3 regions of the Hydrogenispora ethanolica genome follow, and region 2 is predicted to be linked to each of the others. Evidence: riboswitches for the same ligand, from Rfam matches in the RefSeq annotation. Region 2 holds a riboswitch; each other region holds the start of a gene.
The links. Region 2 has a riboswitch for thiamine pyrophosphate ahead of thiC (phosphomethylpyrimidine synthase ThiC). Riboswitches for the same ligand answer to the same signal wherever they lie in the genome.

Region 1: it holds a riboswitch for thiamine pyrophosphate, as region 2 does, so the genes downstream of both, thiD (bifunctional hydroxymethylpyrimidine kinase/phosphomethylpyrimidine kinase) here and thiC (phosphomethylpyrimidine synthase ThiC) in region 2, are expected to answer to the same signal.
Region 3: it holds a riboswitch for thiamine pyrophosphate, as region 2 does, so the genes downstream of both, EDC14_RS07535 (thiamine-phosphate synthase family protein) here and thiC (phosphomethylpyrimidine synthase ThiC) in region 2, are expected to answer to the same signal.

What each region holds. Positions count from the first base shown of each region.
Region 1 is NZ_SLUN01000039.1:45,672-50,846, forward strand. Features, by position in the region: gene EDC14_RS22435 (methyl-accepting chemotaxis protein) at 1-2,881, shown strand, start outside; TPP riboswitch at 2,961-3,074, shown strand; gene thiD (bifunctional hydroxymethylpyrimidine kinase/phosphomethylpyrimidine kinase) at 3,171-3,980, shown strand; gene thiM (hydroxyethylthiazole kinase) at 4,036-4,848, shown strand; gene thiE (thiamine phosphate synthase) at 4,838-5,175, shown strand, end outside.
Region 2 is NZ_SLUN01000002.1:130,199-135,373, forward strand. Features, by position in the region: gene tmk (dTMP kinase) at 270-947, shown strand; gene EDC14_RS02215 (nitroreductase family protein) at 1,050-1,616, opposite strand; TPP riboswitch at 1,986-2,098, shown strand; gene thiC (phosphomethylpyrimidine synthase ThiC) at 2,197-3,492, shown strand; gene EDC14_RS26560 (hypothetical protein) at 3,612-3,761, shown strand; gene EDC14_RS02225 (NAD(P)H-dependent oxidoreductase) at 3,740-5,119, opposite strand.
Region 3 is NZ_SLUN01000006.1:182,338-187,512, forward strand. Features, by position in the region: gene EDC14_RS07515 (TrpB-like pyridoxal phosphate-dependent enzyme) at 172-1,551, shown strand; gene EDC14_RS07520 (AAA family ATPase) at 1,591-2,106, opposite strand; gene EDC14_RS07525 (cupin domain-containing protein) at 2,272-2,607, shown strand; gene EDC14_RS07530 (GNAT family N-acetyltransferase) at 2,629-3,174, shown strand; TPP riboswitch at 3,263-3,375, shown strand; gene EDC14_RS07535 (thiamine-phosphate synthase family protein) at 3,517-5,094, shown strand.

The DNA.
Region 1 (5,175 bases), on a different contig from region 2:
CTCTATCCAGGACGCGGTCGCCAAGTTTCAAAAAGACGGCTTTTCGATCCAAGCGGACAGCCTTACCTTCGCGTTGAAAAAATTCGATGAATACCAGGCGACCTTCATTGACCTGATTAAGGCCAAACAAAAGAAGCAAGCGCTGGAACTGATGAATGGCGATTTAAAATCCCAGGCGCAACAGGTCGAAAGCATTATTAAGAACATCTATGACATGAATGTCAGTCAAGCCAGTCAAACGGCGCTGAACGATACGAAAGCGGCCAATCAAGCCGGATATCTGATGATGATCATCGCCATCATCGGGATGTTGATCGCGATCGGACTCGGCATTTTATTCGCGATGGCGATTGGGCGCCCGGTGAAACGCTTGACGGGAGCGGCCGAAAGACTGGCGCTGGGGGATACGGAAGTCGAGGTTGTCGCGACTTCCACCGATGAGATCGGACAATTGATCCGCTCGTTCATCAAGATGGTGGACAATATCCGCGAACAAGCGAGTGTGGCCCAGCGGGTTGCCGCCGGCGATTTAACGGTGGAAGTCGTCCAAAAATCGGAGCAGGATATTTTGGCCCTCAGCATGAAACAGGTCGTACAATCGCTTCATAATTTGAATGACGAAGTAACCCGTTTGACGGGCGCCGCCATGCAGGGCAGGCTGGATACCCGGGCCGACGGTAGCGGGCTGGGCGGCGATTTCCGGAAGATTATTGAGGGCGTTAACAAGACTCTGGACACGGTTGTCGGCAATTTCGAAGCGATTCCCGCGCCGATCCAATTCATGGACAGTCAGTTGCGGATTCAATACATCAATCAAACCGGGGCGGACTTCGTCGGGAAGAGCAAGGAAGAGTTGGTCGGAAAGAACTGTGCCGATCTTTGGCAGTCGACCAAATGCGGAACCCGGGAATGCCCATGTCAGGTGGCCATGGAGCAAAACTCGACCTACACTTGCAGCAATGATGCAATGATCGGCGACCACGAGGTGAGCATTTTCTGCGCCGCGGCTCCTTTGAAGAATGACCAGGGCGAGGTCGTCGGTTCCTTCGAATTTATGACCGATCAGACTGCGATTACCAAAGCCATGCGGATAGCCGAAAAAGTAAACCAGTTCCAGAAAGACGAAGTTGCGAAGCTGGTTCAGGGATTGGGCAAGTTGGCAGCCGGTGACCTGGACTTCACCATCGAAGCGGCCCCGGGCGATGCGGACACTTTCGAGGTCAGGCAGAATTTTGTATTGATTCATCAAGCGTTGCACCAGAGCATCGCGGCGATTCAACAACTGATCGCCGATACCGATATCCTCGTCCAGGCGGCGACTGCCGGCCAGTTGGAAGTCAGGGTCGACGCGGCAAGGCACGGCGGAGACTTCGGGAAGATCGTCGCCGGGATCAACCGGACTCTTGATGCCATTGTGGAGCCTCTCAACGATGCCAATCAAGTGTTGCGAAAGATCGGAATGAATGATTTTACCCTGGCGATGGACTCCGAAAAATATCAGGGAATGCTGCGGCAGTTTGCCAAAGAGATCAATGAGGTCCGTTCCGGTTTCCTGGGAATCCAGGAGATCGTGGTGGCGGTCTCGCAAGGTGATACCGCTCGCTTTGAGGAAGGCGAGCGGCTCAGTCGGCGTTCGGAGAATGACCAGTTATTGCCGGCCATCAATACCATGATGCAAACGATTCGCGGCCTGATCCAAGAAGTGACCCGCTTGACCGAATCGGCGATTAATGGCGATTTGAAGGTGCGGGGCGAAGCCGCCCGGTTTACCGGCGGCTATCAACAGATTGTCACCGGGTTCAACCAAACGCTCGATGCGGTCATTCAACCGGTCAACGAGGCGGCCTCGGTTCTGGAAGAGATCGGGAAAGGAAATCTGGCGGTCCAAGTCCAGGGAGACTACCGGGGCGATCACCGCAAGATCGCGGATGCCCTCAATCAGACGATAAAAACCCTGAACGAAGTTTTGGGAGAGTTCGGCAAAGCTGCGGATCAAGTCGCTTCCGGAGCCCGCCATGTCTCCGATTCCAGCCAGGTGCTGTCGCAAGCCGCTACGGAGCAGGCCAGCACAGTCCAGCAGATTACCGCCTCGATGGCTGAGATCGCAGACCAAACCCGACAGAACGCGACTCATGCCAGCCAAGCCAATCAGCTGGCGCTCGCCGCCAAGGAACAAGCCATTCAAGGCGATGAGCAGATGCTGGCGATGCTCACCGCGATGACGGACATCAATGAAGCGTCGCGGAATATCTCCAAAATTATCAAGGTAATCGATGAGATTGCTTTCCAAACCAATATCCTGGCCCTAAACGCCGCGGTCGAGGCGGCCCGGGCCGGCCAGCACGGGAAGGGATTCGCGGTGGTGGCTGAGGAGGTTCGGAATCTGGCCGGCCGGAGCGCCAACGCGGCCAAAGAGACGACCACGCTGATCGAAGGCTCGATGAAGAAAGTGGCGACCGGAACCAAGATTGCCAACCAAACCGCGGATGCGCTCAACCGGATCGTGGAGGGAGTGACCAAGGCCACGTCGCTCGTGGGGGGGATTGCCGAATCCTCGAATGAACAGGCGACCGCCATCACCCAGGTCAACCAGGGCATCTCGCAGGTCGCCAGGGTCACCCAGACCAATACGGCTACCGCGGAAGCGAGCGCTTCAGCCAGTGAAGAGATGGCGAGCCAAGCCGATCTGCTGCGGCAGATCGTCCAAAAATTCAAGCTGCGTGGGGAAGCGGAGCATAACCGGCACTCGGCCGCGCCGGATCAGCGCAGCAAGAAGGGTTCGGAATTGGCCCGGGAAACGATTGCCGGCGGCCTCCGGCAGGCCGCGGCCAACAGTGAAAAATCCCGGAAACCGGATGCCGGTGAGTTCGGAAAGTATTGAAAAAGCGTGGAGTAAATTTGGCCCGAACTATTGATTTTTCAGCATCAAACATGCTATGATAAAAGGCAATTAAATATCCATTGGACACTAGGGGAGTCGGATAGGTCCGGCTGAGATTAAGAACCGTTGAATTCTTTCACCCTTCAAACCTGATCTGGATCATGCCAGCGAAGGGAAGTGATTTGCGCAGGCCCATTGCAATAGCTGTCGCTCAAGCACAGACCGTTCCCGGTTTGTGCTTTTTTATTTCCGCATGGAACCATCGTATTTTACGAAAAGGGGATATTTCATGAAGAAGGCTTTAACCATCGCCGGTTCCGACTCAAGCGGCGGGGCGGGCATCCAGGCTGATTTAAAAACATTTGCCGCTCATGGCGTCTTCGGCATGAGCGCCATCACGGCCATCACGGCCCAAAACACCCAGGCCGTTCTGGCCGTGGCCGAGATCCCGGTGGAGATTGTCGGCCGGCAGATCGACGCCATCTTTGAGGATATCGAGGTGGATGCGGTCAAGATCGGCATGGTATCGCGGCAAACGACCATCATACGCATCTGCGACCGGCTGCGCCACCACGCGGCGCGCAATATTGTCGTGGATCCGGTGATGGTCTCCAAAAGCGGCTGGAACCTGCTGCAGCCGGATGCGTTGGCGGCGCTCCGCAGCGAACTCTTACCGCTAGCGACCGTTCTGACGCCGAACATTCCGGAAGCGGAGATCCTGGCGGGGATGCCCATCCATGACCTGGACGGGATGGCCGAGGCCGCGGCCAGAATCCAAGGATTAGGCCCCGCCTACGTGCTGCTGAAAGGAGGGCACTTGCCGGATAATGCCACGGACATTCTGTATGACGGGAAAGAAATTCATGCGTTGCGTGCCGCCCGGATTGACACCAAAAACACGCATGGCACGGGTTGCACGCTATCGGCGGCGATCGCGGCTAACCTGGCCAAAGGGATGGAGGTCAAGACGGCAGTGGCTGAGGCCAAGGAGTATCTGACCGGAGCAATCGCCCATGCCCTGGCGATCGGCAAAGGGGTCGGACCCACTCATCATTTCTATGACTTATATCGGAAAGCGGGCTGGTTGGATCAGTTCTAAACTCACGATTGCGGGATTTCAAACATTGTATCGGACTTGAGAGGAGAATGGATCAATGCAGAAACTTCAGGCTATTGCTGACCTCCTGACAGAGGTCAAAACGAAAAAACCTTTAGTGCACCATCTTACCAACTATGTGACGGTGAACGATTGCGCCAACATCGTGTTGGCCCTGGGCGGGTCACCGGTAATGGCCGACGATGCGGCCGAAGTGGAGGAGATGGTGGCCATCGCCTCGGCCCTGGTGCTCAATATCGGCACCTTGAACGGACGGACCATCGATTCGATGTTCCTGGCCGGGAAGAGGGCCAACCGGCTCGGGATCCCGGTGGTGTTGGATCCGGTGGGTGCGGGGGCCACAACCTTGCGGACCGCTACCGCGCTCAGATTGGTCCAGGAGATCGAGCTGGCGGTGGTGCGCGGCAATATCGCGGAGATTACGGCCCTCGCCGGAGGCAGCGCCCAGACCCGTGGGGTTGATGCCGCGGGTCCGTGCGCCGACGCGCCGGGGATCGCCGCCGCGCTGGCGCAAAAGCTTGGTTGCGTGGTGGCCGTCACTGGCGCGCAGGACGTGGTGGCCGACGGCAGCCGGATTGGGCTCATCGACAACGGCCATCCCATCTTGGCCAGGGTCACCGGGACCGGTTGCATGGCCACTTCGCTGGTGGGCTGCTATGCCGGGGTCACCCGGGACTATTTCCGGGCCGCCGCCGCCGGAATCATCACCATGGGACTGGCCGGGGAGAAAGCTTTGGCAGCTTTGGCTCCCGATGACGGGATCGGCAGCTTCCGGGTCAAGTTATTGGATCAGATCGATCGCTTGACCCCGGAAGAATTCATCCAAGGGGGAAAATATCATGAGGCGTGAAGCGGCGATCGATTATTCACTTTATTTGGTGACGGACAGCGGTCTCCTGGCGGGCAGAGACTTTTGCCAAAGCGTCGCGGCGGCGCTTCGCGGCGGCGTCTCTCTGGTCCAGCTGCGGGAGAAAGACCGGGGGACGCGGGACTTTTTTGAATTGGCGGTCCGGGTGAAAGCAGTCACCGACCATTATGGCGTGCCCCTGATCATCAATGACCGGCTGGACATCGCGCTGGCGGTCGACGCCGCCGGGCTCCATATCGGCCAGGAGGATCTTCCGGCGGGGCTGGCCCGCCGTTTGCTCGGATCCGGCAAGATCTTGGGCGTCTCCGC
Region 2 (5,175 bases):
AATTAAGTCGAGTTCCTGTATATAAAATTGAAGTATCTATTCTATATTGACGAGTTAAAGAGTGGCAAGTTTAAGTATGCGGTTTATTTAATGAAGGCGGTGGAGGAGTACTAATTTTGAAAGATTATGAATTGAAGCAAAAATTAGATTCTTAAATTAATATTTACTGAAACGATTTTGTATGAAATGGACCGAAAATTATCTTGAAACATGCGAACCAGAAAAATATACGAAAAATATCATATTAATGTTATAACAGGAGAGCTAGAGTGATAATTACAATCGAAGGTTTAGATGGAGCTGGCAAATCAGTCCAGATAAATTTATTGAAGGACTATCTACGAAGCAAATCAATTCAATTTAAGTATGTTCATTTTCCCAGAATCGATTCACCGGTCTATGGCGAGTTAATCGCTAGTTTTTTAAGGGGCGAACTGGGAGAGCTCGATCCAAAGTTAATTGCATTGCTTTATGCCGGTGACAGGGACAATGCAAAAACAATGTTATTAGAATGGATAAAACAAGGGTATTTAGTGATTTTAGATAGATACGTTTACTCTAATATTGCGTTTCAGTGCGCTAAATTGCGTGATGAATTGGAAAAGCAAAATTTGAAAGAATGGATTCAAAATTTAGAGTATAATTATAACAAAATTCCAAAACCCGATCTGTCTTTATTTTTGCATGTCCCGTTTGAGTTTGTAGAAAACCAATTAAGAAAAAGCAGGCAAGGAAAGGATCGCGAATATCTTAATGGCAAGGAAGATATTCATGAAGTGAATCTGAATTTGCAAAAACAAGTTGAAAAGGAATACGTGAAGTTAACCCAGGAAAATGAAGATTTTCTTTTAATAAAATGTTCAAATGATATGAATGAGATGCTATTGCCAGCTCATATACATGGTAAGCTCATCGAGGTCCTTCAAGCAAAAGGGGTTATTGAGTGAAGAAAACGATTTTATGTTTTCCGAAGATATCTCTAGGACAGGAGCAACCAAACCAGATCCACAGGATTATATAAAATCGCTACATCCTGACGAAAGCTAAAATCATCTAATATACGTAATAAGATTGGGCTTTCGCTCCGGTACATGGACAGTTGCATCTCTCTTATACCCGAGCACCACCGAATCGTAGGGTTTGTAATCAACGGGTATTTTTAATTCCCTGCGCAATGCGGGGCCCTGGGGTGAGTCAAATGCCATCAGGACAAAGTAGATCCAGCACGACCCCAGCCCGATGGATTCCGCGGCCAGCAGTAAGTTCTGAGTGGCGGCGGCGCAATCCGCGTCGAGCGGCATCGGAGCCCGCTCGCTGCCGGAGACAATGATCAGCGTGGGCGCGCCATACAGACAATTGAAATGATCATTGTTACCCAGTTCCTTTAAAAATTCGATGGGCATTTGCCTGGCTGCTTCTTTGGCTGCCAGATTCAGCCGCTCGAGCAAGGCCCTGTTTTGGACGGCTGTAAAATGCCATGCCTGGTCCCCGGCGTTGGGAGCATACAACCCCGCTTCCAGCACCACCTGTAACTCCTCTTCCTTTATCTGCTCCTCTTGATAGCTTCGAATGCTCCTGCGCTGTTGAATGATTTTTAAAGTCTCATTGACGATCATCCAAATCATCTCCAGTTCAAAATTTTGGGAAGTACCCTTTGGCAACAGGGTCTGACCAGTATAGAAATTTTTTCCTCCGCTTCCAGCAATATAATTGTACCGCTATTCTTGAGCGCTGTCTTGTAGAGATTACATGGAGGAATCAAATATTTGCGAAACTCGGCCTATCCCAAGAGTGAGTATAGGCAAAAACCCCGGCGGCTACAAGATGAAAGGACTCTGCCCTGACCGGGATGAAATATTTAGCAAAATTCCAGCCATGAAACCGTCTAAGATGCTCATCCAATCCGCCTTTGGTCCCGGACTGAAAATTGCATTTTGCGATCGGTTGTGATATGATGAAACCGATCGCCAATTGAATATCGGTCCATGGAACACTAGGGGAGTCGGAGAGGCCGGCTGAGATTAAGAACCGCTGAGTTCTTTAACCCTTCAAACCTGATCTGGATCATACCAGCGAAGGGAAGTGATAGCGCCAGTCCCATATTGCGGGCACACGGAGCACAAATCTATCCTGGATTTGTGCTTTTCTTTTTATCGCCGGAGCGCGGCAAGCAAATAAAAGCGGAGGAAAAACGATATGACATATACCACGCAGATGGATGCGGCCAGGCAAGGACTGATCACCCGGGAGATGGAGCAGGTGGCCGCCAAGGAAGGGATCGTCGCGGCGACTATCCGGGACTGGGTCGCGGCGGGCCGGGTGGCGATCCCCGCCAACAAGCGGCACCGTTCGCTGGATGCCTGCGGCATCGGCACCGGGCTCCGCACCAAGATCAATGTAAATCTGGGAATCTCTAAGGATTGTTACGACATCGAGCAGGAAATGGCCAAGGTGCGGCGGGCGTTGGAACTTAGGGCCGACGCCATCATGGACCTGAGCTCCTTCGGCAAGACCGCCGAGTTCCGCGCCGGCCTGCTGGCCCTCTCCCCGGCCGCCGTGGGCACGGTGCCGATCTATGACGCCATCGGGTTTTATGACAAAGAGCTTCAGGAGATCCGGGCCGAGGAGTTTCTTGAGGTGGTCGAGCGGCACGCCGCCGACGGGGTCGATTTTATGACCATTCATGCCGGGCTGAACCGGGACATGGTGGAAAAGTTCAAGCGGAACCCGCGCCTGACCCATATCGTCTCGCGCGGCGGTTCGCTCCTTTACGCCTGGATGGAACTGAACGGGAGCGAGAATCCTTTTTACGAGCATTTCGATAAAATTCTGGAGATCTGCCGGGAATACGATGTCACGCTGAGTCTGGGCGACGCCTTGCGGCCCGGCTGCATCCAGGACGCGACCGACGCCTGCCAGATTCAGGAGCTGATCACGCTGGGGGAATTGACCCGGCGGGCCTGGGAGCGCAACGTCCAGGTGATGATCGAGGGACCAGGCCATATGAAGATCGATGAGATCGCCGCCAATGTCACCCTGCAGAAGCGGCTCTGCCACGGCGCGCCCTTCTATGTGCTGGGCCCGCTGGTGACCGATGTCGCGCCGGGATACGACCATATCACGTCGGCCATCGGCGGCGCCATCGCCGCGGCGGCCGGCGCCGACTTCCTCTGCTACGTGACGCCCGCCGAACATCTCCGCCTTCCCACCCTGGCCGATATGGAGGAAGGGATCATGGCCTCCCGGATCGCGGCCCATGCCGGCGACCTGGCCAAGGGGTTGCCGGGCGCCGCCGAATGGGACCGCCGGATGAGCCAGGCCCGGGTCGCTTTGGATTGGGAGTCCATGTTCGATCTGGCGCTGGATCCGGCCAAGGCCCGGCGCTACCGGGAAGAGTCCCGGCCGGAGCATGAGGACTCCTGCACCATGTGCGGCAAGATCTGCGCGATGCGGACCATGAATCAGCTATTAAAAGGCGGAGCTACGCTTTAAAAGCGTTGTGATAAACCCAGTCCGAAGGTCAGGGTGAACACAAAAGCTCAGAGAAGCAAGTGATAAAGTCGATTTTTAAACCTTTTACGGCTGAATCGGTTGAAAAGAGACTTTATCACATGGCTTCTAAAGCCGTTCCCCGGACCCGGTTCGCCGGAATTGCCCGCGGCCGCCGCCAGACCGGCAGCGGCCGCGAACATAGTAAATCAAGGTTTCGAATCGCCGGAGCGCTGTCGCTGAAGAAGGGCTATGGCTTGAGCACTTTCTGAAAATGCGCGATCATCTGCTGCTTCGTCTCCCGCTGGATCACCCGGCGGACCGGGGGAATCCGGAACAGCACCGTCATGAAGCCGTTGAAGAAGCGTTGGCCCCATTGCTGCTGCGGGAAGTCGTAGAAGCCGTGCCGTTTGAAGTAGCGATGGTCGCCCTGGAAGACGAAACGGAGCCTGCCCCAGATGGCGTCGCGGAAAATGACGGTGGCGGCGACGCCCCGGAAGGTCGCCGGCGGGACGTACTGCTGGTCCGCCAGGCGCACCAGGCGTTCGGCGAGGTCGGCCAGGAGGGCGTCGATCTCCGCTCCGGACCCGGCTTCGTCGGTGACCACCCCTGCCAGATTGGCCCTGTCATATTCCGCCGTGGAATGCAGGATCTCCGTCAGGTTCGGCAGCTGGCTGAGCGGCCCGGAGATAATGTAGGCGAACTGCTTGCCGGTGAAAAGGGGCTGGTGAGTCTTTTCGAAGCGGCGGTCGATAAACAGTTTCCAGCGGGAGGAGAAGTACCGGTCGACGATGGTGCCGGCGTAGACTACGATATCCGCCGCTTCCAACTTCTGGTAAGCCTGCCGCACATCGTCGCTGTCCCCGTAGACGCAGACATTGTCATAGCCGCAGCGGATGCAGCCCAGGCAACCGCCGTTGATCTTCAGCGTATCGAGCTGGAGCCGTTCCACCGGCTCGCTGAAACAGGATTCGAATTTTGCCAGCATCTTGCCGAGATTGGTGTCGCTCCCGGCGGCGTCGGCCACAATCACCACCCGGTGGCCGCGCAGCGCCACCCGCGGCCCGGCCTGGCTTGGGCCCGGAAGGTAGGCGGGCATCGCTGGCGGCAGCGGCTGGTAGCGCCGGGCGGTCGGCGCTTGGACCGCGATATCATGAAAGAAGCCGGCCGCGAAACAGTGAAACTGCTTTCGGAGCTCCTCCTTCAGTAGATCGTCCATCTCTGCCGCGAAATACCCGGTGTATTTCATCTCCAGATCATCACAGACCGCCTGGATGTAATTATGGGCGGTATGGTCGTAAAAATGGATCGAAGTGCTCAGTGCGGCGGCATATTTATGCCGGAAGGCGGCAGCCGCGCCGCGTTCCCGGATCAGTTCGATAAACCGTTTGTAATCGGCATGTACCAGAAAGATATAAAGCGGAAAGGCCCACAGCACTCCATCAGCGGCCGCCACCGCGGCGATGACCTCCTCAAACAGAGACGGTTCCTTCTCCAGTTGCCGGATCGACTGCGCGATGTGAAAGATCTTGAATTGATGCTCCGGAAAGGCTTTTTGAAGGTAACGGACATACTGCAGCGTGACGCTGATCTCCCCCTTGGGACTGCCGTTCAGCACGGTAATCTGCATCGGAACTCACTCCTTTTCGTAATCGGACCCGCGCCGGGTGAAACGGAGCGGGCCTC
Region 3 (5,175 bases), on a different contig from region 2:
TGTGAGATTACCAGACAAGCGTTAGAAGCCATGATAAAGTCTTTCAAGTCAAGCGTCCTGCAAAATGATTTTTTAAAACGACTTTATCACTTGCTTCCAGCAATCGTTGTGACCCTTCCGGCTTTTTAGCCGGGTTTATCACAACTCTTTTAGAAAGGTGAGATGAGTCTGATGAGCAAGCAGAGTAAGGTTCCGTACAAGATTTACCTGAGTGAAGAGGAACTCCCCACCGCCTGGTATAATATCCAGGCCGATCTTCCCACCCCATTGTCTCCTTCTTTGAGTCCGCAAACTAAACAACCCTTGGGTCCGGCCGATCTGACCCCGATCTTTCCCTTGGATTTAATCAAGCAGGAAGTCGCGACGGAGCGGTCTATCGAGATCCCCGATGAAGTCCGGGAACTGTACCGGACCTTCCGGCCGTCCCCTTTGTACCGGGCGTACCGGCTGGAGCAGGCGCTGGGGACCCCGGCCCGCATCTATTACAAGTATGAGGGGAATTCACCGTCGGGAAGCCACAAGCTCAACACCGCGCTGCCGCAAGCCTATTACAACCGGCAGGCGGGGATCAAGCGGCTAGCCACCGAGACCGGGGCCGGCCAGTGGGGTTCGGCCCTCAGCATCGCCGCCAAGCTGTTCGGCTTGGAATGCACGGTCTACATGGTGAAAGTGAGTTACGAACAGAAGCCCTACCGTAAGCTGTTGATGGAGACTTACGGCGCTGAGGTGATTCCCAGCCCCAGCCGGTTGACTGCGGCGGGCCGGCGGATCCTGGCCGAGCATCCCGACTCCCTGGGGAGTCTGGGGATCGCCATCAGCGAGGCGGTGGAGGACGCCGCCAGCCACGATGACACCAATTATGCCCTGGGCAGCGTCTTGAACCATGTCATCCTGCACCAGACGATCATCGGTTTGGAGGCCAAGCGCCAGCTGGAGAAGGTGGATGAGTACCCCGACATCGTCATTGGCTGTTGCGGCGGGGGCAGCAACTTCTCCGGGATCAGTTTCCCGTTCCTCCATGACAAGATGAGGGACGGCAGGAAGCTCCGGGCCATCGCGGTGGAGCCGAAAGCCTGCCCGACCCTGACCAAGGGCAAGTTCGCCTATGATTACGGCGATACCGCCCAGCTGACGCCGATCACCAAGATGTATACCCTGGGCCACGGCTTCGTGCCGCCCGGGATTCATGCCGGAGGCTTGCGCTACCACGGCGATTCGGCTCTGGTGAGCCAGCTCTATCACGATGGCCTGATCGAGGCGCAGGCCGTCTTCCAGAAGGATGTCTTCCGGAACGCCGTCTTTTTTGCCCAGACCGAGGGAATTCTGCCGGCGCCCGAGTCGGCCCACGCCATCAGCGCGGTCGTCGAGGAGGCGCTGCGCTGCAAGGAGCGGGGCGAGGAGCAAGTGATCCTGTTCTGCCTCAGCGGGCACGGACATTTCGATCTGGCGGCCTATGAGGGGTATCTCCGCGATCATCTGGAGGATGTCGATTACTCGGAGGCGATGGTGGAGGAGGGAATGGCCTGTCTGCCCCAGGTGCAAGTGGGCTGAGAGTCACGGACCAAGCCGTCGCTGGCGCGACGGCTTTTATCATTCTGCCGGGAGTGCCGGCCCGGACGGAATCTGCCGCAGGACCCGGGCGACGACATCCGCCGCGGGCAGGCTGGAAGTGTCGATTTTGGCGGTGTTTAAGGAATGGTAGAGTTTCAACCTTTCCAGGCTTAGCGTGATCTGCTCCTCAGTCCGGCCGTCCCGCGCCATCCGTTCCCGCAACGCTTCGGGGGAGCAGACCAGCGAGATTTTGACCAGCTCGATGGGAATATCCCGGAGCGGGGCCAGGATCAGATCGAAGATGAATTCGTAATGCATCACCCAGTTGAAGAGGACGTATTCGAAGGAGGAATTGGACAGGAAGTTCCGCAGCAGGTGGGTGATGTTGTCCTCGACCATCCGGCAGTTCTCCTCGGTCACGACGAAGGGGTTCATCATCCAGCACCAGTCGCCGTCGAGCCAGACCGAGGGCGCGAGCCGGCGGTGGAGTTCCCGGCAGACGGTGGTCTTGCCGACGCCGGGCGGTCCGTTGATAATGATCAGTTTTTTGGTCATGGGTATTCTCCTGCAATGGACATGAATTGGAAGCGCCTGATTTGCGAGAAACGATTCATTAATTTCCGCAAAAGAATTCAGATTGCATATTGGTTCAACACGGATGGCGGGATTTTCCTGCCGAAGATCGTAACTTGATTAAAAATTTCAGATGGAGTGATTAGAATGTCCGAATTGTTTCCCGCGCCCGTTCTGGCCTTGCCGGAGGCGGACATCCCCTTGCCGGGGATCAAGGCCTATCTTTCGCAGGCCGAAAACCACCAGATCATCTTCATGGAATTCAGCCAAGACGTGGATCTGGCCGAACATGCCCACGCCGCGCAATGGGGCATCGTCCTGGAAGGCCGGATCGACTTGTGCATCGACGGCGTTCCCCATAGCTTCACCAAGGGAGACCGCTATTTTCTCCCCGCCGGAGTCAAGCATTCCGGAAAAATCTACGCCGGGTACGCGGATATGACGTATTTCGATCAAAAAGACCGCTATCAGGCCAAAAAATAGGATGGAGAGGGGGAGGACCCGGTGTTAATCGGCGAGCAGGTTACGATCCGGCCGTTGCAAAAGGATGACCTGGAGCTGCTCTATCAATGGCGGAGCGATCAAGAGAGCATGGGTGGGTTCATGGATACGATATTGGTAAATGAAGAGAAATTTTTGGAGGGAATGGAAGCCGTGCTCGGGGATAAGGGCCGGCTGGATGCGCTGATCGAGGACCTGGAGGGCAACCCCATCGGCATCCTTAGCTACCATGAAGTCGCCGGGAGCAATGTGGCGCTGGAGATCGGCATCCTGATCGCCGAACCTTCGGCCCGGGGCAAGGGGATCGGTCGGGAATGCCTGGAGCTTTTCGTGGACCACTTGTTTGGGACCAAGCCGCTGATGCGGGTCCAGTTCCTGACCCGCGTCGACAATCACGGAATGCGCCGCAGCGGCGAGAAGGCCGGTTTCAGCCTTGAGGGAGTGTTGCGGAAATTCGCCTTGGTTCAGGGGGAGTACCGGGATTTCTGTATGATGGCCATCACCCGGGACGATTGGAAGGCAATGCGTAGTCCGGAGAAAAGCCGATAAAGGACCGTCGCTGGCGATTTTGGCCGAATCCATTGACATCCGCCGCCGGAAAGACTAAACTGAATGTAGGTTTCAAAACAATTGCATAGCCAAGTTGACGGGGAGCTGGATGAATCCGGCTGAGAGGGAACTGCTTTTCTGTTCCGACCCATAGAACCTGATCTGGATAATGCCGGCGAAGGGAAAAAAGGTGATCAAAGCTATACGCCTCCGTTGGCGCGTATAGCTTTTTTATTTTGGTTTGCGGGATCATCAGGCCGGCTCCATGGAAGGTTAAGCTTGCACAACTGCGATTTCAAACGGATTCCAAAATCAAACTATTATTTAAGGAGGAACCAACCCATGATCGGCAAAGTCAATGATGATTTTTTTCAGCGCAACATTATCGCGAGCGTCGGCCATGAGAACTCGCGGGTGGTGATCGGACCCGCCATGGGGGTGGACGCGGCGATCCTGCGGGTGGGCGACGGCTATATGGCCATTGCCGAGGATCCGATCTTCCCGAGCCTGAATATGTCCCCGGAGGATTTCGCTTTTCTCACGGTCCATATTGGCGCCAGCGACGTGGCGGTGATGGGGATCCGGCCCCGGTACATGACCTATTCGCTGTTGCTGCCGCCGGGCACGGCCGAAGCATACGTCGGCTCGCTCATCGCCAACATCAGCCGGTATGCGGCGGAACTGGGGATCGCCATTGTGGGCGGCCACACCGGTTTCTACGGGGCGGTGACCGTTCCGACCATCGGCGGGATCACGGTCTGGGGCCATGGCGACGCCTATGTTTCCCCCAAAGGGGCGCGGGAAGGCGATGACATCGTCATGACCAAGGGGGCCGGCGTGGAAGCGGCGGCGCTATTGGCCTACGAACTAAAAGATCAGCTGCTGCGAAGCCTGCCGGCGGAGATCGTCAAACGGGCGGCGGCGCGCCTGCGGGAGGTGTCGGTGGTCCGGGACGCCGCCATCGCGGCCCGCAACCCCGGCGTCCACGCCATGCATGACGCCACCGAGGGCGGACTGAAGCGGGGCCTCTGGGAGATCGCCCAGGCCGCGAAGCAGGGGATCGCGGTCCGCAGGGACGATATCTTGATTCCCGAGGATATCCGGGCGGTTTGCGGTTATTTCGGACTGGACCCCTGGGAAGTCATCAGCGAGGGCACTCTGGTCCTGACCTGCGCGCCGGAGTATACGCCGGAATTGTTGGCCGCCTACGGCGAGGCCGGAATTCCGGCCCGGATCATCGGCAAGGTGACCGGTCCGGAGAAAGGCTGCGTCTACGCAGCGGGAGGCCAAAGTTTCCCGCTGGTTCCCCCGGCCATCGATCAATTCTGGGATGTCTTCTTCAACGCCGCCGCCGTCATTCAGGAACGGTCGCAGCGCCCCGAACAGCAAAGAGCTCAAAAGCTCTGCCGGGAGCTTCAGGAAACCGTGAACCGCTTGTGCCAGCGGGAGCTGGCTCCGCTGCTGCCGGAGATCGGCGCCAACATCGCTTATGCCGCCGCGGACAGCGAGACCCTCGACCAAGTGGCCGGCATCCCGGGCCGGATCATCCGGGTCAAGGGGAAAGCGGTGGCCAGCACCGCGCCGGAGATGGGAGCCAGCACGTATATGGGAAATACGCTATTGATCGTGAGAAAATATTTCCCGGAGGCGCGTTGCGTCATCAACCTGCGGAATAACGAGGCGATCCGCCGGGCCTGCCGCAAAGGGGATTACCGGATTGCCGAGATGCCGGTCCCCGAGGGCTACCGGCAGTCGGACGAGGATTTTGCGCGCGACCTTGAGGCGGTGCTGCGGAGTTGCGGGGAGTTGCCGGATGTCATCGCGATCCCGGACCGGTTGAATCTGGAGAAGCTTATTTTGCTATTGGGAAGTACGCTGGAGGAGCTGGAAGGCAAGATAATGCGGATCACTCAAGAGTGATCCGAGAGGGGGGAGGACCCGCCACAAGATGTGTAGCGGGTCTTTTTTGCTTTTGGGAGGAGGTGACAGGGCCGCTTATTT